3 regions of the Rhodococcus sp. NS-SX18 genome follow, and region 3 is predicted to be linked to each of the others. Evidence: predicted binding sites of a transcription regulator. Region 3 holds the regulator's gene; each other region holds the start of a gene.
What was found. The regulator LexA, encoded in region 3, represses DNA repair genes until DNA is damaged. The targets are predictions, from matches to a motif close to CGAACANNTGTTCG.

Region 1 (7,873 bases), 780 kb from region 3:
CTGCTCCGTCGCCCGTTCCGCCCCGCGGGTGAGCATCCGCAACTCCGGCCCGGTACCCGGGAGTTCCACCGGGAGCCCCTCGGGACTCTTCGACTTCGTCAGCGGCGTGAGAATCTGTTTGACCACGCGATCCTCGAGGGACTGGTACGACATGAACACCACCCGTCCCCCGATGGCGAGCGCCTCCAGGGCGTCCGGGATCGCGGCGCGCAGCGAGTCGAGTTCGCCGTTGACCTCGACGCGCAGCGCCTGGAAAGTGCGCTTGGCGGGATGCCCGCCGGTACGGCGGGACGCGGCCGGGATGGTCCGGTAGAGCAACTCCACCAGCTCCCCGCTCGTGCGCAACGGCGCCTTCGCCCGCTGCCGAACGATCTCCGAGGCGATCTTCCCGGCGAACCGCTCCTCCCCGTAGGTGCTGAGGATGCGGGCGAGGTCGCCGTGGCTGTAGGTGTTGAGGACGTCGGCCGCGGTGATTCCCGTGGTGGGGTCCATGCGCATGTCCAGCGGGGCGTCGCGGGAGTAGGCGAAGCCCCGCTCGGCCTCGTCGAGTTGCATCGAGGACACGCCGAGGTCGAACAGGATCGCATGGACGGATCCGACCCGATCCAGTCCGCAGGACGCGAGGGCGTCGGCGATGCCGTCGTAGCGGGTGTGCACGAACCGCGTGCGGCCGGCGTACGGCGCGAGCCGCCGGCGGGCGACGGCGAGCGCGTCGGGATCGCGATCGAGTCCGATCAGGTGCGCGCCCGGATAGGTACGCAGGAAGTGCTCGGAGTGTCCGCCGAGACCGAGGGTGGCGTCCACGTAGATCGCCCCTGCACCGGCGGCTTCGAGGGCGGGGCCGAGCAACTCGTCAGCGCGGTCGAGCAGAACCGGAATATGACCGAAGCTCTCCGGACTCGCGGCCTCCGGGACTGCCGCCGCGTCCTGCCCCTCCGCCATTCTTCCTCCGGTTGTCCTGCTCGGTTCGTGGGCGATCGGATCGTGGCTTCGGTCGGGGCGTCGCGGCTGGGTCCGGAGACGACCGCGGCGAATGCATCGAGGTCTCTGTCCGAACTGGAAACCTGGCGTTGGGGAAGTACGTCAGGGTTCCGTTTCACGAACCTGGCACTGGGGAAGTGTGTCAGGTTCGCTGTCGGGCAGAGGCCTCGCGGCACTCGCCGCGGTGGCGCTACGGTCGTTGCTGCGGTTCCGGTCACAGAATGTCGTGCAGGGCCTCGTCTCTCGCTTCCGAAAATTCTTCCTCGTGCTCGGCGAGGTACTGCTCCCACGCCGCAGCGTCCCAGATCTCCAGGTGCTTGACGGCACCGATCACGACGCAGTCCTTCGTGAGTCCCGCGTACCTGCGGTGGGCCGCGGACAGGGTGATCCGGCCCTGCGCATCGGGACGTTGCTCGTCGGTTCCCGCCGCCAGGCTCCGGAGGAACGCCCGGGCCTGCGGATTGCTCCGCGAAGCCGCGGCGGCACGCTCGGCGAGGGCGGCGAACTCGTCGCGAGGGAAGACGGAAAGGCTGTGGTCCTGACCCTTCGTGATCATCAGCCCTCCCGCCAGTTCGTCTCGGTACTTGGCAGGCAGCGTGAGCCGCCCCTTGTCGTCCAGCTTGGGCGTGTGGGTACCGAGGAACACTCGACACCCCCCGCCACGCCCCGGCCGGACCCTGTCCTTTGCTCGACGGAGGAACCCCTCCGCCGCGACCCACACTACCCCACTTTCCCCCACGTTCAACCGCTTACGCGCCGCCGCGCGGCGCCGTTTTTCGACTGTCCGCAGTTCAGGGCGGGTGGGGCAGAGTGGGCGACGGCGACGAGGCAGTGCCGCCGTGCCGCGGGAGACGGGTCCCCGTCGCGCGACGACGAACTCGGGCCCGGGAGAACACCCTGGTCGCCTCGCCTCGACGGGCGCCTCACCGGATCAGGGCACGACGGTGGGTCGTGGTGGGGCATGACGGTGGGGGGCGGTGGGGCATGACGGTGGGGGGCGGTGGGGCATGACGGTGGGGGGCGGTGGGGCCCGGTGTGCCGCGCGCCGGGAAAAGCCGAACGGCGCGCCCCGGCAACCGGGACGCGCCGTTCCTGAGAACTCGCGTGAAGTACTGCGCGCTACTCCTGCTCGAAACGCCGGCGGAAGCGGTCCTCCATCCTCTTGCTGAACCCTCCGCCGGACTTGCGGCCGCCGCGGGGTCTACCTTCCGCGGAACCGCGACCTGTTCCGCGGGGACCGTCGCCGGCGCCTGGACCGCGCTTGCCTCCGAGGAGGAGCAGGACCCCCGCGCCGAACATGACGATGAATCCGACGAGACTGATGATCGGGAACCCGCCCGGCTTCACCGGGAGGGCGACGCCTGCGATCAGCAACGCCAAACCCAGTGCGAACAACGCGCCGGCCTGGAGCCGACGCCGACTGGACGCCATCCCCATCCGGCTTCCCCGGACGGTAGAGGCGAACTTGGGATCCTCAGCATAGAGCGCGCTCTCGATCTGTTCGAGCATGCGCTGCTCGTGCTCGGAGAGTGGCACGGTACCTCCCCCGGCACTAAACGGTGGCCGCCGGATCTGCGGTCCAGATCGACGGGGGGCCGACTTTGACGGCCGCCTGGCTCAATAATACGAGTACATCCCGGCGGGGACCACAAACTGCGGATTCGAGTTCGATCACGGTTCCGAAGGACCTGCGTACGAGGGGCCGACGGACCCGGCCCGGGCCGTCGAACGACCCGGGCCGCGTCCCGCACCGATCAGGCGGTGCGGCGGCCGGCTCCCGACCCCGGGTCTGCGCCCCCCGACCGGTCGTCCGCGCCGGTCAGGTAGTCCTCGACCTCGTGGAGGAAACGGCCCACCTCGTCGTAGAAGCGGCTCGCCTCGTCGGCAGGCACGGAGCGGGTGACCCCCGCCTCGATCGCCGCGCGGGTGTCGGAACGATCGGCGAAGAAGTCGGCCCAGACCGCGAACCCCGGCTCCGCGCGCGCCATGAGCACCCACGCGTTGCGGGTGCGGGGACGACGCACCGGTCGGACCGCCCGCAGCTCGGCCCCGGCGAGTACGGCCCCGGCCCCGCGCAGCGCGGCGAGATACGCCAGATGGAACCGCTCGGACGGTTCCGGGGTGCCGGCGGCGGCCGAGAGCAGCTCGTCCGCGCGGTCGAGCAAGGTTGCGGCGCGCGAGGACACCGGGCGGGCGGCGCAGTCCGGACGGCCGACGGCCCGCGGACCGGTCGCGCCCGACGGTGCAGCAGCCGACTGTGTGGTTCGTGCTGCGGTCATCACTCCGAACACCTCCCTGCACCCCGCCGGGCACCGGCCGGGTCACGGCCCCGGCGATCCGGCGATGTTCGCTTCCCTCGAACATCGCCGGATCCCCGGTATCGAACATCCGTTCGACGTATTCAATATAGCTGCACCTACCGACACACAGTCAAGGGAAGGCGGTCCACTCCCCGTCATGAGTACGGATGCGAGCCCGCGGGGCGCGGCACCGATCGTCGTCGATCTCTCCGCCGCCGAGTTCCGCGCGCGGCTGCCCGAGGTGCTGCCCATCTACGTGGCCGCGATGCGATACCCGCGCGGCACCGAGTACCACCGCGCGCCCATGTGGTCCGAGCACTCTGCCCGCCCGGGATGGAAGGCCGTCGCGGCGGCTCTACCGGAGGAACCGTCGACGCTCGTCGCGATCGCCTACGGCTATTGCGGGTCACCGCATCAGTGGTGGAACCAGCAGGTGCGGACCGGGATGCGCCATGCCGGCTACCCGCCGGAGACGATCGACGCCGTCCTCGGCGACTACTTCGAACTGACCGAGCTGCACGTGCGGCCGGACGCCCAGGGGCACCGTATCGGCGAGGCGCTCCTGCGCCGGCTCCTGAGCGGCCGCCCCGAGCGCACGGTTCTGCTGTCGACTCCCGAGACACCCGGCGAGGACAACCGGGCCTGGCGTCTGTACCGGCGGTTCGGGTTCCGCGACGTCGTCCGCAACTTCCGGTTCACCGGGGACGCCCGTCCCTTCGCCGTCCTGGGCCGGGACCTTCCGCTCGAAGGTCCGTAGCGTGGACGGGGTGATCGATGCCGTCGTAGTGGGTTCCGGGCACAACGCCCTGGTGAGCGCGTGCTACCTGGCCCGCGCGGGTCGGTCCGTGGAGGTGCTCGAGCGGGACACCGTGCTCGGTGGCGCCGTGTCGACCGTGGAACGCTTCCCGGGCCACGCGGTCGACCGCGGCTCGTCGGCCCACGTCATGATCCGGCACACCGGCATCGTCGAGGAACTCGATCTGGCCGCGCACGGCCTGCGCTATGTCGACTGCGACCCGTGGGCGTTCGCCCCGGCCCCGGCGGGCAGCGACCGCCCGGGGATCGTCTTCCATCGCGATCTCGACCGCACCTGCCGATCCGTCGAGGCGGCGTGCGGTCCACGCGAGGCCGACGCCTACCGCCGCTTCGTGACGGTGTGGGGTCCGCGCAGCGCCCGGGTGATGCGCTCGTTCTCGGTGCCACCGACCGGCCGGCACCTGCTCTCGTCCTTCTGGGGTCTGGACACCGGCAGCGGCGGCAGTGACCTCTCCCGCCAGTTCCTCGGCACCGGCGACGCCCTCCTCGACGAGTACTTCGACGACGAGCCGCTCAAGGCCGCCCTCGCCTGGTTCGGTGCCCAGTCCGGTCCCCCGATGTCCGAGCCCGGCACTGCGCCCATGGTCGGCTTCGCGGCATTGATGCACACCCTGCCGCCCGGCCGGGCGGTCGGCGGGAGCGGCGCGCTGACCCGGGCCCTGGCCGCCCGCCTCGGGTCCGACGGTGGGGCCGTCACCCTCGGCGACGCCGTCACCGAGATCCGCCGCGCCGGGGACTGCTGGGCGGTCCGCACCGACTCCGGACGTGTCGTCACCGCGCGCACCGTGATCGCCGGCTGTCACGTGCTGACCACGTTCGATCTGCTCGAACGCGGCGGATTCGACCGCGCCCGCCTCGACGCGTGGCGGCGCCGGATCCGCGTCGGCCCGGGCATCGGCATGGTGGTACGCCTGGCGACCGACGCGCTGCCCCGGTATCCGAGCGGGCCCGCCGATGCCGCCGAGGCCGTGCGCGGCCTGCAACTGCTCGTCGAGGACCGGGCCCGGCTCCGGCTCGCGCACGGCGCCGCCCTGGCGGGGGAACTGCCGCCGCGGCCGGCCGTGCTGGCCATGAGTTTCACGGCACTCGATCCGTCGATCGCCCCGCCCGGCGAACACCAGGTGACCCTGTGGTCGCAGTGGCACCCGTACCGGCTCTCCGGCGACCGGCAGTGGTCCGCGCTGGCCGAGCCGGAGACGGACCGGATCGTCGCCGAGATGGAGCGGTTCGCGCCCGGCTTCGCCGGCTCCGTCCGGCACCGGCACATCCAGACCCCGCACGAGATCGAACGCGAACTGGGTCTGATCGGCGGCAATGTCATGCATGTGGAGATGTCGCTGGACCAGATGTTCATGTGGCGGCCGCTGCCGGAACTGTCCGGGCACCGGGTCCCGGGCGCCGACGGCGTCTATCTGACCGGCGCGTCCACCCATCCCGGGGGCGGGGTCTCCGGCGCGAGCGGGCGCGCCGCCGCGCAGCTCGCGCTCGCCGATTCCGCGGGTGGCCCTGTGCGCCGCGCGCTGGGACGGTGGCGTCGATGAATCGGCTGCCCGTCGTTCTCGCCGGTTGTGCGATCGCCGCGCAGATCGCGTATCCGCTGACCTCCGGCCAGGCCCGCGATCTCGTCACCGTCGCCGTGGTCACTCTTCTGGCGGCCGCCGGGCTCGCGCACGCGGCTGCGCGACGCGGCGCGGTCTGGACCGCCGGGTTCTTCGCGATCACGGCAGGGATCGGCTTCGCATCCGAGGTGGTGGGCACGGCGACCGGGTACCCGTACGGTTGCTATGCGTACGCCGCCGACCGGCTCGGTCCCGCGCTGTTCGACGTGCCTCTCGTGGTGCCGCTCGCCTGGACCGCGGGGATGTACCCGGTCTGGTACGTGGCGTCGCTGCTCGCCGCGCGCAGCGGGATCTCGCGGCCGGACGGGAACCGCGAGCGGGTGACTCGCATCGCGCTCACCACGGTGGGCATGGTCGGCTGGGACCTGTACCTCGACCCGCAGATGGTCTCCGACGGCCAATGGAGCTGGTGCAACGGCGGCGGCCTGCCCGGTATCGAGCAGATCCCGCTCACCAACTACCTCGGCTGGATCGTCGTGGCCACGCTCATGGCCATGGCATTGGACCTGCTCGACCGGACCGGACCGGTGCAGCCGGGCACCGACACCGTCCCCCTGGTGCTGTTCGTGTGGACGTGGCTCGGGTCTGCGCTCGCACACAGCGTCTTCCTGGGCGCGCCCGAGCTGAAGTACTCGGCTCTCTACGGGTCGGCGGTCATGAGCGTGCTCGGCATCCCGCTGTTGTTGTCCCTGCGGCGACGCGCCGGGACCGGGGCTCGCGTCTGACACGTCACCCCGCTCCTGGCACGATGTCGCTGTGCAGCCGCCCACCTCGCCCCGCTCCCGCCGACGGTCCCTCGCGGCGGCGGCGCTCCTGCTCCTGCTCGTCCCCGCCCTCGCCGGCTGCCTGCGGGTGCAGGCGACGATGGGGGTCTCGGCCGACGACCGTGTCTCCGGGCAGATCGTGGCCGCGACGATCCCCGCCGACGAGAACGACAAGGGACCGCAACTGACGGCTCCCGGCTCTCTCGCCGGCAAGGTCCGCGTGCAGGAGTACGACCAGGACGGGTACGTCGGTAGTCAGGTGTTCTTCAGTGATCTGAGCTTCGGGGACGTGCAACAGCTGGGGTCGATGTCGGACCAGACCTCGGGCACCTTCCAGCTCGCGCTGCAGCGCGCCGGTGACCTGGTGAGCGTCAACGGCAAGGTCGACCTCGAGTCGGTGCCGGTCCAGGGCACCGACGTGCAGATCACGATCGCGTTCCCGGCCCGGGTCGCGACGACCAACGGCAACCGTGAATCCGACTCGATCGTCACGTGGAAGCTGCCGGCCGGTGAGGTGAGTACGTTGCGCGCCGAGGTCCGCTACGCCGATCCGAACACCAGGGGGTTCGCCGGCTGGGCGGGCATCGTCGCCGGCGTCACGATCGGTGTCGCGGCGATCATCGGAGTACTCGCCTGGATGAACCGCAACCCCGCGCCCGCGCGACGCAGCCGCGACGACGCGACGGCGTCGTAGGCGATGCGGGCGCTGGTCGGCGTCGTCCGCGCCGGGGCCGTCGCCGCGACCCTGGGAGCCGCCGTCGCCGTCGCCAATCGCCTCACCCTGCCCCGGCTCGCCCCCGGCGATGTCGTCGACGAACCGGTGACGGTGATCGTCCCCGCCCGCAACGAAGCCCGTCGCCTACCTCGTCTCGTCGCGGATCTGCGCGCCCAGCGCGGTCTGCGCCGACTGCGGGTGGTGATCTTCGACGACGACTCGGTCGACGGCACGGCCGAGGCGGCGCGGCTCGCGGCCGGGGAGGATCCCCACGTCACGGTGATGCGTTCGACCGCGTCGCCACCACCCGGGTGGACGGGCAAGGCCGCGGCATGCGCATGTGCCTACGCCGCCACCGATCCGTCCGGCGTGGTCGCCTTCGTCGACGCGGACGTGCGGTTGGCCCCGGACGCGGTGGCGTCCGCGGTGACCGTGCTGAGGGACCGTGGGGCCGACCTGCTCACCCCGTGGCCCTTCCAGCAGGCCGGCTCCACCGCCGAGCAGCTCATGCAGCCGCTGCTGTTCTGGTCCTGGTTCGCGACGCTGCCGATCGCGGTGTCCCACCGCTCGAACCGGCCGTCCACCGCAGTCTCGTGCGGACAGTTCCTCGTGTTCGACGCACAGGCGTACGCCGCGGTCGGCGGGCACGTCGCGGTGGCGTCCAGTCCCACCGAGGAC
Region 2 (7,873 bases), 1.1 Mb from region 3:
ATATGGGCACACCGGAGGACTTCGTGCGGGGCTCGGCCGATCTGGTGCGGGGTATCGCGCCGTCGCCGGCCCTCGGTGGGCAGCGGGGCGAATCCCTCGTCCATCCCGGTGCCTCCGTCGCGCCCGGCGCCCTGCTGATCGGTGGCACGGTCGTCGGCCGCGGTGCCGAGATCGGTGCCGGCGCGCGTCTGGACGGTGCGGTGATCTTCGACGGCGCGCGGGTCGAGGCCGGTGCAGTGATCGAGCGGTCCATCATCGGATTCGGGGTCCGCGTCGGCCCCCGCGCCCTGATCCGCGACGGCGTCATCGGCGACGGTGCCGACATCGGGGCGCGCTGCGAGCTGCTGCGTGGCGCCCGGGTCTGGCCCGGGGTGCAGATCCCCGACGGCGGGATCCGTTTCAGCACCGACGTATAGCACGGGGGGATCCACAGTGAAGTTCGAACGGTATGTGGCACTGGGGGATTCGTTCACCGAAGGCGTCGGGGACCCGGATCCGGCCCGGCCCAACGGGTTGCGGGGCTGGGCGGATCTCGTCGCCGAGGAACTCGCCCGCGACAACCCGGGATTCGGATACGCCAATCTCGCCGTGCGCGGACGACTGCTGCGCCCGATCCTCGACGAGCAGCTCGACGCGGCCGTGGCGATGCGGCCCGACCTGGTGACGATCTATGCCGGCGGCAACAACCTGATGCGCCCGAAGCTCGATCTCGACGCGCTGGCCGCCGAGTACGACGAGGCGGTCGGCAAGCTCGCTGCGACGGGTGCCCGGGTGCTCGTGTGGACGGCCTACGACGGCAGCTGGGCGCCGGTGTTCCGGATCCTGCGCGGGCGCTGGGCCGTCTACAACGAGCTCGTCCGCGAGATCGCCGACCGGCACGGTGCGACGATCGTCGACTTCTGGCGTTTCGCGGAGTACCGCGACTTGCGGATGTGGGATTTCGACCGGCTCCACATGTCGTCGGCCGGGCACCGGAACATGGCGATCCGCGTGCTCGATCTCCTCGGTGCGGCACACACGCTCACTCCGGCCGAGTTCGAGGCCGCGCCGGTGGTGTCCGCGGCGAAACGGGCCGAGGACCGCCGGTGGGCGCGGGAATTCCTGGTTCCCTGGCTCGGGCGGCGCGTGCGCGGCACGTCCTCCGGGGACGGTGTCGCGCCGAAACGCCCCACGCTGCAACCGGTCTAACCGGCCGCCCGGAAGCGTGCGCCCGCGAGAGCGAGCAGGTGCCCGAGGGTGTCGTGCTCGGCCTCGGGCGGCAGCGCGTCGACGGGCCACCACCGCAGGTCCGTCGATTCCGTGCTCCGGACGGGTACGGCTCCCGGTGGCGCGACGACGAGGAACCGCAGGTCGAGGTGCCGGGTCGGGCGGCCGAGCGAGCAGGTGATCGGGTGGGTGTGCGCCGAGAGCAGTTCCGGGTCGATGGTCAGAGCCGCGATTCCGGACTCCTCGGTCGCCTCCCGCATCGCCGCGTCGACGACCGTCTCGTCGGATTCCTCGCAGTGCCCACCGAGCTGGATCCATCGTCCCACCCGGGGATGCAGGGTCAGCAGCACGTGCCGCCGGTCGGCATCGAGCACGAGCGACGACGCCGTGACGTGTCCCGGGACGTGCCGGCGCAGACATCCCTCGGGGGCGGCGTCGAGAAATGCGAGCATGGTGTGCCGCAGCGACTCCGCGTCCGCCGAATCGGTCCGCCAGGTCTGCAGCCGGTCGACGGCCGAGGCGTGCAGCGTGGACGCGGTCATCTCACAGCTCCAGCAGCAGGTCGCCGGCCGCGGGGGCGATGCGCGGCGTCGCCGGCTCGAGGGGGTGTCCGACCGCGATCGCGCCGAGCGGCGACCAGTCCGCCGGCAGGTCGAGTTCACGCCGCACGACGTCCGGGGCGAAGATCGTCGACCCGATCCAGCAGCTGCCGAGCCCGCGGACGGCGAGCGAGACCAGCAGCCCCTGGACGGCGGCGCCGGCGGCGACGGTGAACATCGTGGCCTCGGCGGCGGTACGCCGGGCGTCGGGGTAACGGTGGGCGCCGTCGGGAACCCAGAACGGGATCACCACTTCGGGCGCGTCGTAGAGGATCGCGCCGCGGCCCACCCGTCGGTCGATCGCCGCCGGTGCGAGCCCGTCACCGGCGAGGTCGGCGGCCCAACGTTCGCGCATGCGGTCGAGCAGCCGGCGGCGCACCTGCTCGGTGCGGACCCAGACGAACCGCACCGGGTGGGTGTGGTGCGGCGCGGGAGCGGTGAGAGCCTCGGCGACGGCGTCGCGCAGATCTTCGGGATCGACCGGTTCCGAGGAGAATTCCCGCACCGACCGCCGCAGCAACAGCGCCTCGCGGCGGCCTCGCTCGAGTGCCTCGGCGGTGCCGAGCCAGAACAGGTCGTCCTCGCCGCGACGGACGAGTTGCCGGGCGGTGGAACCGTTGTCGGGCAGGTCGAGGCCACGGATCACCGCGACCGGGACACCGCCCAGCTTCCCCTTGACGAGGTCGCCCGCGGCCGCGATCTCGTCGGCGACGGCGACGGAGGTGACGAACAGTTCGTTGCCCTGTCCGTCACGGGATCCCGCGTACTCGTGCAGGACCGGAATTCCGGCCGCTCCGATCGCGGCATCGGTCTGGCCGACGCGCCAGGCCCGGCCCATCGTGTCGGTGACGACCACGGCGACGCTCACACCGAGCAGCGCCTGCAGACGCTCGCGCAGAGCCGCGGCGCTCGCATCGGGATCCTCGGGCAGCAGGGCGAGTTCCGAGGCGGCGACATTCGAGCCGTCGATCCCGGAGGCGGCCTGCACGATCCCGAGCCGGTTCTCGGTGATGAGCGTGCGTCCCTTGCGCGCGAGCACGCGCACCGCCTCCTGGTCGACCAGGCGGCGGCGGAGCGCATCGCGGGCCTCGGGGTCGGTGGGGGAGTCCACGATGCGGCCCTCGACCTTGGAGAAGATCTTGCTCGTGACGACGAGGACGTCTCCGTCGGCGAGCCAGGGCGCCGCGGCGGCGAGCGCGGTGGCGAGGTCGTCGCCGGGTCGGAACTCGGGCAGGCCGGGCACCGGGAGGATCTCGATCGGCCGTCCGGGGGAGTGGTCGCGCACCCCGGCGGCGGTACCGACGGCCGTGTCGGAGGGCGTGGTCACAGCGTCACTCCTGCCAGTTCGAGTGCGGCGCGAGCCATTTCGGCTGTCGCGTCGGGATCGGTCATGAGCAGCGGCACGCTGCGCACCTCGACGCCGGGCACGTCGGCGGCGTCGGTGGAGTGGATCAGCCAGCCGTCGAGCAGGCCTGCGCCGCTGCGGGCGCCGTAGTGCCGTCCCACGCCCTGGGCGGTGGTCTCGACGCCGATCACGCCGAGGCACGCGTCGGCCATGCCGCGCAGCGGTTTTCCGTCGATCACCGGCGACAGTCCGACGATCCTCGCGGACGTGGTGCGCAGCGCGCCGCGCAGTCCGGGGATCGCGAGGATCGCGCCGATGCTCACCACCGGGTTGGAGGGGGCGAGGATCACCACGTCCGCCGAGTCGATCGCCTCGAGCACACCCGGTGCGGGGGCGGCCTTCTCGGCGCCGATGTGCGCGAAGCTGTGCGTGGGCACCTGGGCGCGGTGCCGGACCCACCATTCCTCGAAGTGCACGGCGCGTTGCTCGCCGTCGGCCGGATCGGTGATGACGACGTGGGTCTCGCTGCGGTCGTCGGAGACCGGGAGGAGGGCGACGCCGGGTTTCCAGCGGTCGCACAGCGCCTCGGTCACGGCCGAGAGCGGGTACCCGGCGTTCAGCAACTGGGTGCGCAGCAGGTGGGTCGCGATGTCGCGGTCCCCGAGGCCGAACCAGTCCGGTGTCGCTCCGTACGCCGCCAGCTCCTCCTTCGCGTGCCAGGTCTCGTCGGCCCGGCCCCATCCGCGTTCGGTGTCGATCCCGCCGCCGAGGGTGTACATGCACGTGTCCAGGTCGGGGCAGATGCGCAGCCCGTGCATCCAGACGTCGTCGCCGATGTTGACGATCGCGGTCACCCGGTGCGCGGCGTCGGGGTCGAGGTCGCGGCCGGGTTCGATGCCGAGGAGCCGGCGCACGCCGGTGAGAAAACGCGCACCTCCGACGCCGCCGACCAATACAGTCACGTTCACAGGGCAAGCGTAGGCGGTGCGCCGCGAGGGCTGCCGGGGTGCCTGCGCACCCGGGCGGCAGGTGCGCAGCGGCGCGGAGGAGAACCCCGGATGGTAAGACAGCGGCGCCGCTCGGCTTGACCGCGACACGCCCCACGTGTCTAATCACATAAGTGTCATTTCCAGTGAACCGGAACCGAGATCGGTTGTGGCGAACTGCATTCGAACGCATGTTCGATGGGGGTGGCGCGGAGTGGGCCGGTTTCGACGAGAGTTGCAGCGCTGCAGGTGAGGAGGCGAACGATGGCCGACGAGCGCGAATGGTTCGAGAGCTCTCGGATCGACACTGCAGGCATCGACACTGCAGGCGAGGACGTCCGGGACGACATCGACGGCATCGGGGGGGACGCGCCTGCGCGGCCCGTGCTCAGTCTGATCGATGGTTTCGGCGACCCGTCCGACGGTGCCGACGAACAGTGGCAGGAACGCGCCTTGTGCGCGCAGACGGATCCCGAGGCGTTCTTCCCTGAGAAAGGGGGATCGACCCGGGAGGCGAAGCGGATCTGCTTGGGGTGCGAGGTGCGGGACGAATGTCTCGAGTACGCGCTGGCCAACGACGAACGCTTCGGCATCTGGGGTGGTCTGTCGGAGCGGGAGCGCCGACGCCTCAAGCGCGGCATCGTCTGAGGCGTCAGTCCTCGTCGAAACCGCCGAGTTCGGGGTCGACGACCTCGGGCTCGACGCCGAGGTACGTCGCGACCTGGTGTACGAGCACGTCGTGCACCAGGTCGGTGAGATCCTCGGGATCCTTCGCCCGCAGTTCCAGCGGGCGGCGGAAGAGCACGATCCGGGCCCGCGTCGCCGCGCCGCGCCGGTCGATCCCTGCGGGGACGAGCCGCGACAGCGGCACCGGGCCGTCCGCGACCACCTCCGACGGCCAGTTCACCGAGTCCGGGTCGAGGGCGCGGATCTTGGGCACCTCGTCGACGGCGATGTCGAGCTTGGTCAGCCGGTCGTGCCACTGTGCGTCGATCGGCGCGAAGGCCCCCAGCACGAGCAGATCGAACTTCTCCGCGCGCGAGCGCCACGCCGGCACCTCGTGCGGGAACAGCGGGCCGCGCACACCGCGGCCGCGACGGGCGACCGAGCGGGACGTCACGGGTCTGGGACGGCGCGATCGGGGCATGCCTGGACAGTACGACACGCAAATCCGAACCCGCTTCTCCGGTGTGTCCGGATAGTCCCGGAGCGCACGGCGCGCTACTCTCCGACTGTGAGATCACTGCGTCGATGCTGCCGGCCTGGGTGCAAGAACCCTGCTGTTGCGACGCTGACCTACGTGTACTCGGACTCCACCGCGGTCGTCGGTCCCCTGGCAACGGTCGCCGAGCCCCACTCGTGGGATCTGTGCGAATCGCACGGCTCGCGGATCACCGCCCCGAAGGGGTGGGAGCTGGTCCGGTACGAGGGCGCCTTCACCGCCGGGACTCCGGACGAGGACGACCTGACCGCACTGGCCGAGGCGGTGCGCGAAGCCGGACTCGGCGAGCGGGGCCGCACCGACTCCGACGACACCGATTCCGGTGTCCCCACCACCCTGGCCGCACCCCCCACCGCCCGCACCGGCCGTCGTGGCCATCTGCGCGTGTTGCCCGATCCCACGTCCTGATCGCCGCGCACTAGGCTGACCGTGCCCCGCCGCGGAGGCGGCGGCGCCAGTCGACGATCAGGAGCAGCAACAGTGGCGAGAACTGCCGAGTCCGTGTCCGCCGTGGTCAAGGCGTACGACGTGCGTGGCCTGGTGGGAGAACAGCTCGACGCCGGATTCGTCCGGGACGTCGGAGCCTCCTTCGCTCGCCTGATGCGGGACACCGGCGCCACCCGCATCGTGATCGGCCACGACATGCGCGCATCGTCCCCGGAGCTGGTCGAGGCCTTCGCCGCCGGCGTCACCGCCCAGGGAGTCGACGTCGTCCACATCGGCTTGGCCTCCACCGATCAGCTGTACTTCGCGTCCGGGATCCTCGAGGCTCCCGGCGCCATGTTCACCGCGAGCCACAACCCGGCGCGCTACAACGGGATCAAGCTGTGCCGGGCCGGGGCCAAGCCGGTCGGACAGGAGACCGGGCTCGCCACCGTCGCGGCCGAACTCGTCGCCGGCGTCCCGGACTTCGACGGTGCCCCCGGCACCGTCACCGAGCGGGACGTGCTCGCCGACTACGCCGCGTTCGTCCGCTCGCTGGTGGACCTGTCCGCGATGCGCCCGCTCCGGGTTGCCGTCGACGCCGGCAACGGTATGGGCGGGCACACGGTGCCCGCGGTGTTCGGTGCGCTCCCGATCGACCTGGTGCCGCTGTACTTCGAACTCGACGGAACCTTCCCCAACCACGAGGCCAATCCGCTCGATCCCGCCAACCTGGTGGACCTGCAGAAGCTGGTGCGCGACTCGGGTGCCGACCTCGGCCTCGCGTTCGACGGTGACGCCGACCGCTGCTTCGTCGTCGACGAGCGCGGTGAGCCGGTCACGCCGTCGGCGGTCACCGCGCTGGTGGCCTCGCGCGAGCTCGCGAAGGAACCCGGATCGACGATCATCCACAACCTCATCACCTCCCGCGCGGTGCCCGAGCTCGTCACCGAACTCGGGGGCAAGCCCGTCCGCACCCGCGTCGGGCACTCGTTCATCAAGCAGCAGATGGCCGAGACGGGGGCCGTGTTCGGCGGCGAGCATTCGGCGCACTACTACTTCCGCGACTTCTGGGGCGCGGACTCGGGCATGCTCGCGGCCCTGCACGTGCTCGCCGCGCTCGCCGGCCAGGACCGGCCCCTGTCCGAGCTGATGCGCGAATACGACCGGTACGCCGCGTCCGGGGAGATCAACTCCACCGTCGACGACGCCGCGGAGCGCACCGCCGCAGTGCTCGAGGCCTTCGGCGACCGCGCCGAAGCAGTCGACCGGCTCGACGGCGTCACCGTCGATCTCGCCGACGGTGCCTGGTTCAACCTGCGGGCCTCCAACACCGAGCCCCTGCTGCGACTCAACGTCGAGGCCCGCACGGCGGAGCAGGTCGACGCGCTGGTGAGGGAAATCCTGGCGATCGTGCGCGCGTGACGGAAGTATCCGTGGCGGGGATAATCGAGTTCCCGGGGCTCGGTCCCGGGACGGTGCGAGTCGGAAGGACGGTGGCGCAGCCATGACGGCTCCCTCTTCGATCCTCGACTTGGACGACACCGGTGCCCTGATCGACGCCGACGTCGACGGGATTCTGCGGTTCGCCGCGCTCGGCGGGGCACAGATCCGCGCCACCGCCGCGGCCGTCGACGAGCAGATCCTCGACCGCCTGCACGGCCTGCATCCGCGCAGCGTGGTGCTCGTGTGTGGCGATGCGCGCGCCGCTCGCGCGGGCGAACTCGTCGTCGCGATGCTCGCGGCGCGTTCGGCCGTGCCGCTGGTCACGGCCCCCGTCACCCCGCCCTGGGTCGGCCCGCTCGACGTCGTCGTCGTCGCGGGCGACGACGCCGGCGACCCCCAGCTCGCCGAATCGGTCGCCGCGGCCCTGCGGCGCGGCGCCGAGGTGGTTGTCGACGCCCCGGACGAGGGACCGATCCGTGGGGCGGCGGCGGGCCGGGCGATGCTGTTGCCCCCGCGGATCCGAGTGCCGGTGGCGTACTCCCTCCTGCGGCACCTGGCGGTGTTCCTCGCGGTGGTGGTGGCAATGGAGGCCACCCGCACGGCAGGCGTGGTTCCCCCGCTGGCCGATCTCGCCGACTCGGCGGAC
Region 3 (7,873 bases):
CGATCGACCCCGAGCGGTTCGCGAACCACTTCGCAGCGGCCGACGGCACGCCCGCGCCCATCGTCGAAGTCTCCGGCCGCACCTATCCGGTCGAGATCCGCTACCGGCCCCTGACGGTCGAGGTGGGCGACACACTCGTCGACCGCGACCCGGTCGATGCCGTCTGTGAGGCCGTCGAGGAACTCGCCGCCGAGGGCGACGGGGACGTCCTCGTCTTCCTCTCCGGTGAACGCGAAATCCGTGACACCGCCGATGCCCTGCGCGAGCGCAAACTCCGGGGCACCGAGATCCTGCCCCTGTACGCGCGGCTGTCGGCCGCCGAGCAGCACCGGGTGTTCACCCCGCACACCGGCCGGCGAGTGGTGTTGTCCACCAACGTCGCCGAGACCTCGCTCACCGTGCCGGGCATCCGCTACGTCGTCGACCCCGGCACCGCGCGAATCTCCCGCTACTCGGTGCGCACCAAGGTCCAGCGACTGCCGATCGAGGAGATCTCGCAGGCCTCGGCGCGGCAGCGGTCCGGACGCTGCGGCCGTGTCGCCGACGGCATCTGTATCCGGCTGTATTCGGAGGAGGACTTCGAGGCCCGCCCCGAGTTCACCGAGCCGGAGATTCTGCGCACCAATCTCGCCTCGGTCGTGCTGCAGATGACGGCGCTCGGACTCGGGGACATCGCCTCGTTCCCCTTCGTCGAAGCCCCCGACCCGCGCGCCGTCCGCGACGGCATCGCGCTGCTCGAGGAACTCGGGGCGCTCGAACGGGCAGCGAAGGACGAACTGCCCCGGCTCACCGGGACCGGGCGCGAACTCGCGCTGCTGCCGGTCGATCCGCGAATGGCCCGGATGATCGTGGAGGGGCACCGCAACGGATGCCTGCGCGAGGTCCTGATCATCGTCGCCGCCCTGTCGATCCAGGACGTGCGCGAGCGCCCGGCCGAGTTCCAGCAGGCGGCCGACGAGAAGCACGCCCGGTTCGCCGTGGAGGGCTCGGACTTCCTCGCCTACCTGCAACTGTGGGACTACCTCAAGCAGCAGCGGAAGGAGCTGTCGTCCAGCAGGTTCCGCAAGATGTGCCGCGACGAGTTCCTGCACTGGCTGCGGATCCGGGAATGGCAGGACCTGCAGGGCCAGCTCCGTCAGATCACCCTGAACCTCGGCTGGGAGACCCGGCACCAGGACGTGGGGCCCGACGCGATCCACCAGTCGCTGCTGGCGGGGCTGCTCTCGCACGTCGGCCTGCGCGAGGGCGAGAAGCGGGACTTCCTCGGCGCGCGCGGAACCCGGTTCGGGATCTTCCCCGGTTCGTCGCTGGCCAGGAAGCCGCCGCGCTGGGTGATGGCGGCCGAGCTCGTCGAGACGTCGCGGCTGTGGGCCCGGACGGCGGCGCGCATCGAGCCCGAGTGGGCCGAGAAGCTCGCGCCGCACCTGGTCAAACGCACCTATTCCGAACCGCACTGGTCCACCAAGCGCGAGGCGGCGATGGCCTACGAGCGGGTCACGCTCTACGGCATCCCCCTCGTGGCGCAACGGCCGGTGCAGTACGGGGCGATCGACAGAGAGGCCTCCCGCGAGCTGTTCATCCGGCACGCCCTCGTGCAGGGCGAGTGGCGGACGCGTCACAAGTTCTTCCATGCCAACCGCGCGCTGCTGGACGACGTCGAGGCGCTCGAGCACCGGGCCCGCCGGCGTGACATCCTCGTCGACGACGAGACCCTGTTCGACTTCTACGACCAGCGCGTCGGACCGGAAGTCGTGTCGGCGCGGCACTTCGACACGTGGTGGAAGAAGGAGCGGCAGAAGAATCCCGAACTGCTCACCTTCACCCCGGACACGGTGGTCAACCAGGACGCCGCCGCGGTCCTCGGCGGCGACTACCCCGACGCGTGGCGGCAGGGCGATCTGCAGTTCCCCCTCACCTACCAATTCGAGCCCGGCACGGAAGAGGACGGCGTCACCGTCCGCATCCCCGTGGCACTGCTCGCCGGGGTCCGGCCCGTCGGCTTCGACTGGTCGGTGCCCGGCATGCGCGTCGAGCTCGTCACCGCCCTCATCAAGACACTCCCCAAGCATCTTCGCCGCCAAGTGGTTCCGGCACCGGACTTCGCCGCGGCGGCCCTCGCGTCGGTCCGGGCCCGATCCGAGCCCCTCGTCAACGCGATGGCCCGGGAGCTGTCGCGGCTCGGTGCGACACGGATCGAGCCGGGCGACTTCGACCCGGCCGCGCTGCCGGACCACCTGCGGATGACGTTCGCCGCCGTCGACGAACGAGGGTCGGTTCTCGCGCGCAGCAAGAGCCTGACCGACCTGCGCAGACGGCTGGAAACCCGCGTCGAGGCCGAGGTTTCGCGGGCGGCGTCGAGCACCGAACGTGCGCCGGCACTGGTCTGGACAGCCGACACCCTCGGCACCCTCGAACCCACGGTGACACGCACGGTGGCCGGTCAGCGCGTGACGGGATACCCGACGCTGGTCTCCGAGGATCGTGGCGTGGCGGTCCGGGTGCTCAGCACCCCGCAGGCGCAGCAGGCCGCGATGCGCACCGGGTTGCGGGCACTGCTCCTCGAGGCGGTCCCCGTGCAGGCGCGCGCTGCGGCGACGGGTCTGAGCAACAGCGAGCGGCTGGCGCTCGGACGCAACCCAGACGGCTCGTTCGAGGATCTGCTCGAGGACTGCCGGGCCTGTGCGGTGGACGAGTCGATCGTCCGGCACGGCAAGCCGGTACGCACACCCGACGAGTTCACCGCGTTGGTGAAGGTGGTGCGGGCCCAGCTGCCGGACCGGGTCGCGGCGCTCCTGAAACTCGTCGTGCCCGCCCTGGCGCGTGCACACGACGTGGAAGTACTGCTCGAGAAGGTGCGCGGCGAGGCTGCCGAGGACGTGCGGGAACAGCTGGCCTCACTACTCTTCCAGGGATTCGTCACCGAGCTGGGCAGTGCCCGGCTCGCCGACCTGCCCCGCTATCTGGCCGCGGCGGCATACCGGCTCGAAGCGCTGCCGGCGAGCGCGCACCGCGACCGGCAGGGCATGGACGTGCTGGACCGGGTCTACGCCGAGTACGACCGCCTGCTCGCACGACTGCCGCAGGAGCGGACCACCGCCCCCGATGTGGTGGCGATCTCGTGGATGATCGAGGAGCTGCGGGTCAGCCTGTTCGCCCAGCACCTCGGGACCCGTGGGCCGATTTCGGAGCAGCGGATCCTCAAGGCCGTCGCGGCGATTCGCTGAGCGGCACCGTGTCCCGCCGGGCGATCAGTCCTCGGACCCGGTCTCGCGCCGGTGCTGGTGCTCGCGCAACTCCTTGATCTCGCGCTCGAAATCCTCTGCAGAGCTGAAGGACCGGTAGACGGAGGCGAATCGCAGGTACGCCACCTCGTCCAGGTCGCGCAGGGGTCCGAGGATGGCCAGACCGACCTCGTTGCTCGGGATCTCCGGGGACCCCTTGGCCCGCACCGCGTCCTCGACCTGCTGGGCGAGGAGGTTGAGGGCATCGTTGTCGACGTCTCGCCCCTGACAGGCCCGAGCTACGCCGCGCACCACCTTATCCCGGCTGAAAGGTTCGGTGACGCCGCTGCGCTTGACGACCGACAGCACCGCCGTCTCGACCGTCGTGAACCGCCTGCCGCACTGGGGGCATGCTCTCCGGCGCCGGATCGCAGCACCCTCGTCGGCCTCCCGGGAATCGACGACGCGGGAATCGGGGTGCCGGCAATACGGGCAGTACATGTCGATTCCTTCGTCGTAGCCGTGCTGGCCGCGACGTCGGCGTGGAACCGATGCCGTCCTCCCGAGACCGGACCCACCGGCAGGCGAATCGCTCTCGGCGCGACCACACGAGGTGGTGTCACTGACAAGAGTCGACAATACCTGCATACCCGGGTCGTCGGCCGAACCCGGTGCCTGCACGCCCATGCCACGTCACCGCGGCGCAGACGCCGGGACGAGCAGGGTCTGGCCGGTGCGGAGGCGGCCGTCCGGCATGGCGTTGAGGTCGAGGATCCGCTCGATCGCCTCGGACCGGGACACACCCGGAGCCACCCGGGCCGCGACGTCGCCGAGCGACTCGCCCGCCTGGACGACGGTGACGTCGGTGCGTGCGGCGCCGGCCGCGACCTGGCTGGTGCGCAGGTGCGCGATGCCGAGCAGTCCCGCAGTCACGAGCGCGGTCAGCAGCGCCGTCGCGAGTACGGTGCCCGGGCGGGTGCGCGTGACCTCGGCCGGCCGGTGCGGAACGCGTGAGACCCGGACCGGAACGCGCCGGTAGTCCACGATCCCCGCGTCCGGACGGACGGGGAGCCGGCGGTCTGCCGCCTCGTGCGGGCGTCGCACGAGATGCGTCGTCCCGGCACGGCGTGCCCCGCCGCCGGTGTCGTGCGGCCCGGGGTCGTCGAACTGCGGGTCGTTCCGTTCGGTCCGGCGCACTGCTGATGTCCTCATCGAGGCCTCCGTGTCACTCGTGCGTGTCACTCGTCCGTGTCACATGTCCGCGGGACAGGACCCGCGGCGGAACTTCGGTCATCGCTCGGTCGACTCTTGTTCGATCACGTGTTCGAAAGAACGTATGTTCGATGTGTACCACGTCGCGCCGGCAAAGTCAGCACAACGGGCGGAAAACGTCGAACAGATGTTTGATAACCGGGCCGCGGAGAGCTAGATTCGTTCCATCACATCCAGCACATCCGACCCACGACGCACGGAGGTCACGACATGACGGACGGCCATCCCCCGGCCGGGCGGAGCCGGACGACCACCGCGGATCCGGCCGTCGGCCTGACGGAACGCCAGCGCCGCGTCCTCGAGGTGATCCGCGAATCGGTCACCGAGCGCGGCTACCCGCCGAGCATCCGCGAGATCGGCGACGCGGTGGGCCTCAATTCCACCTCGTCGGTGGCGCACCAGCTGCGCACCCTCGAGCGCAAGGGTTTCCTCCGGCGCGATCCGAACCGTCCCCGCGCGGTGGACGTGCGCGGCCTCGACGATTCGCAGCCGCCGGCGCCGCAGGGACAGCCGGTGGACGGAGTCGACGTCGCCGCCGGGTCCCCCACGTCGGCTGCCATGGTCCCCGTGCTGGGCAGGATCGCCGCGGGCGGGCCGATCCTGGCGGAGGAGTCCGTCGAGGACGTGTTCCCGCTCCCGAGAGAACTGGTGGGGCAGGGTTCGCTGTTCCTGCTCAAGGTCGTCGGCGAATCGATGGTCGACGCGGCCATCTGTGACGGCGACTGGGTCGTGGTGCGCCAGCAGAACGTCGCGGACAACGGGGACATCGTCGCCGCGATGCTCGACGGCGAAGCGACCGTGAAGACGTTCAAGCGCGTACACAACGACGTGTGGCTGATGCCGCACAACCCGATGTTCGAACCGATCCCGGGCAACGACGCGGTGATCCTCGGCAAGGTCGTGACCGTGATCCGCAAGATCTGACCTCGCCACTTCCGCCGAACATGCACGGGCGGCGCCGCGATCCGCGGCGCCGCCCTGCTCGTTCCCGGGTGGGATCAGAGGTTCAGACCGCGGCCGATGATGTCCTTCATGATCTCGTTGGTGCCGCCGTAGATCTTCTGCACGCGGGCGTCGAGATACGCCTTCGCGACCGGGTATTCACGCATGTAGCCGTATCCGCCGTGCAGCTGCAGGCAGCGGTCGATCAACTCGACCTGCTTGTCGGTGGTCCAGTACTTGGCCATCGCCGCCTCCTGCACGCTCAGGGTGCCGGCATTGAGCTGCTCGATGCACTTGTCCACGAAGACGCGCGCGAGGGTGGTCTCGGTGGCCAGCTCGGCCAGCTCGAACCGGGTGTTCTGGAAGCTGCCGATCGACTTGCCGAATGCCTTGCGGTCGCGGCAGTACTGCATCGTGTCCTCGAGCACCGCTTCCATGGCCGCCGCCGCCACCACCGCGATCGACAGACGTTCCTGGGGCAGGTTCTGCATCAGGTAGATGAAGCCCATGCCCTCCTCGCCGAGGAGGTTGGCGGCAGGCACCCGCACGTCGGTGAAGTGCAGTTCGGCAGTGTCCTGCGCCGCGAGGCCGATCTTGTCGAGGTTGCGGCCCCGCTCGAAGCCCGCCATCCCGCGCTCGACGACGAGGAGCGAGAAACCCTGCGCGCCCTTCTCCGGATCGGTGCAGGCGACGACGATCACCAGGTCCGCGTTGATGCCGTTGGTGATGAAGGTCTTGGAACCGTTGAGGATCCACTCATCGCCGTCCCGCACTGCGCGGGTCTTGATGCCCTGCAGATCGCTGCCCGTGCCGGGCTCGGTCATCGCGATCGCAGTGATGATCTCACCGGAGCAGAATCCCGGCAGCCAGCGCCGCTTCTGCTCCTCGTCCGCCAGCTTCAGCAGGTACGGGGCCACGACGTCGTTGTGCAGCATGAAACCGATGCCGCTGAATCCTCCGCGGGTGGTCTCCTCGGTGACGATCGTGTTGTAGCGGAAGTCCTCGACACCGCCGCCGCCGTACTCCTCCGGCACCGCCATGCCCAGGAAGCCCTGCGCGCCGGCCTTCTTCCAGACCTCACGGTCGACGATCTTGTCCTGCTCCCACTGCTCGTGGAAGGGAGCCACCTCCTGCTCGAGGAACTTCCGGTACGACTCCCGGAAGAGTTCGTGCTCGGGCTCGAAGAGGGTGCGTTCCATGTGCGCTCCTGTATCCGATGACGTACGTCACGCTCACGGTAGACATCGGAAGGCCCGTCTGACGCTGACAGGAACGAGCGTTATTTGTGACCGGACGCGCCGGGCGCCGGACGGCGCAGATCCGCCGCCCGGCGCAGGATCGGGTAGGCGACGAGGATGCCGATCGAGCCCCACGCGATGCCGCCGAGCTCGACGGAGCCCACGGTGAGGGTGAGATCGCCGATCCCGGCCACCAGCGCGGCGGCGGCCACCGTGAGGTTGACCGGATCGGTGAAGTCGACATCGGCCTCCATCCAGATCCGCACGCCGAGAATGCCGATCAGGCCGTACAGCACCAGGGTGGCGCCGCCGAGCACCCCGTCGGGGACGGTGAAGACGAGGGCACCGAATTTCGGCGAGAAGGCGAGGACCACGGCGGTTGCGGCGGCCACCCAGTACGCCGCGGTCGAGTACACCCGCGTCGCGGCCATCACGCCGATGTTCTCCGCGTAGGTGGTGGTGCCCGACCCGCCTCCGATTCCGGCGAGGGTCGTGGCGAGGCCGTCGGCGAGCAGGGCGTCGCCGGCGACGTCGTCGAGGTTTCGTCCGGTCATGGCCGCCACGGCCTTGACGTGGCCGACGTTCTCGGCGACGAGCACCACCACGACAGGCAGGGCGAGCAGTACGACGGACAACTCGAACGCCGGGGCGCGCAGCTCGGGCAGGCCGAACCACGCGGCGTCACGGAGGGCTGTGACGCGTTCCTCGGCGAGTCCGCCGGTGACGGCGGCGAACACCCAGCCGATGACGACACCGACGAGAATGCCGAGGCGACCGAGGAGGCCGGGGCCGAGCACGGTGACCAGCAGGATGGCGGTCAGCGTGATCGCCGCGACGAGCGGCTGCGCTTCGAAGGACCCGACCGCGACCGGCGCGAGATTCAAGCCGATGAGCGCGACGATCGCGCCGGTCACCACCGGGGGCATCAGTGCGTCGACGACGCGGGATCCCGACGCCTTGACGACGAGCCCGACGAGCCCGAGAGCGAGGCCCACGGCGACGATGCCGCCGAGCTGGGCGGCGGGGCCCGCACCGGCCGAGGCCGTGAGCGGTGCGATGAACGCGAACGACGAGCCGAGGTAGCTGGGTACCCGCCCGCGGGTGATCAGCAGGAACAGGGCAGTGCCGATGCCGGAGAAGAGCAGCGTCGTGGTGACCGGGAAGCCGGTGATCGTCGGCACGAGCAGTGTCGCGCCGAAC

Region 1: a site for LexA is predicted at 3,363-3,376, ahead of AC2IPW_RS14355 (SAV_6107 family HEPN domain-containing protein). Genes of this name have one in related genera too.
Region 2: a site for LexA is predicted at 4,321-4,334, ahead of cofD (2-phospho-L-lactate transferase). Genes of this name have one in related genera too.

What each region holds. Positions count from the first base shown of each region.
Region 1 covers NZ_CM170633.1:3,118,810-3,126,682, forward strand. The annotation lists gene rsmH (16S rRNA (cytosine(1402)-N(4))-methyltransferase RsmH) at 1-942, opposite strand, end outside; gene mraZ (division/cell wall cluster transcriptional repressor MraZ) at 1,196-1,627, opposite strand; gene AC2IPW_RS14350 (DUF3040 domain-containing protein) at 2,101-2,517, opposite strand; gene AC2IPW_RS14355 (SAV_6107 family HEPN domain-containing protein) at 2,736-3,260, opposite strand; gene AC2IPW_RS14360 (GNAT family N-acetyltransferase) at 3,439-4,038, shown strand; gene AC2IPW_RS14365 (phytoene desaturase family protein) at 4,049-5,638, shown strand; gene AC2IPW_RS14370 (carotenoid biosynthesis protein) at 5,635-6,441, shown strand; gene AC2IPW_RS14375 (LppM family (lipo)protein) at 6,473-7,174, shown strand; gene AC2IPW_RS14380 (glycosyltransferase) at 7,178-7,873, shown strand, end outside.
Region 2 covers NZ_CM170633.1:3,484,298-3,492,170, reverse strand. The annotation lists gene manB (mannose-1-phosphate guanylyltransferase) at 1-416, shown strand, start outside; gene AC2IPW_RS16145 (SGNH/GDSL hydrolase family protein) at 433-1,188, shown strand; gene AC2IPW_RS16140 (NUDIX hydrolase) at 1,185-1,748, opposite strand; gene AC2IPW_RS16135 (coenzyme F420-0:L-glutamate ligase) at 1,750-3,132, opposite strand; gene cofD (2-phospho-L-lactate transferase) at 3,129-4,118, opposite strand; gene AC2IPW_RS16125 (WhiB family transcriptional regulator) at 4,521-4,784, shown strand; gene AC2IPW_RS16120 (metallopeptidase family protein) at 4,789-5,283, opposite strand; gene AC2IPW_RS16115 (DUF3499 domain-containing protein) at 5,371-5,766, shown strand; gene AC2IPW_RS16110 (phosphomannomutase/phosphoglucomutase) at 5,839-7,206, shown strand; gene AC2IPW_RS16105 (SIS domain-containing protein) at 7,289-7,873, shown strand, end outside.
Region 3 covers NZ_CM170633.1:2,335,651-2,343,523, reverse strand. The annotation lists gene hrpA (ATP-dependent RNA helicase HrpA) at 1-3,224, shown strand, start outside; gene nrdR (transcriptional regulator NrdR) at 3,249-3,722, opposite strand; gene AC2IPW_RS10925 (LysM peptidoglycan-binding domain-containing protein) at 3,915-4,433, opposite strand; gene lexA (transcriptional repressor LexA) at 4,704-5,417, shown strand; gene AC2IPW_RS10915 (acyl-CoA dehydrogenase family protein) at 5,492-6,634, opposite strand; gene AC2IPW_RS10910 (uracil-xanthine permease family protein) at 6,715-7,873, opposite strand, start outside.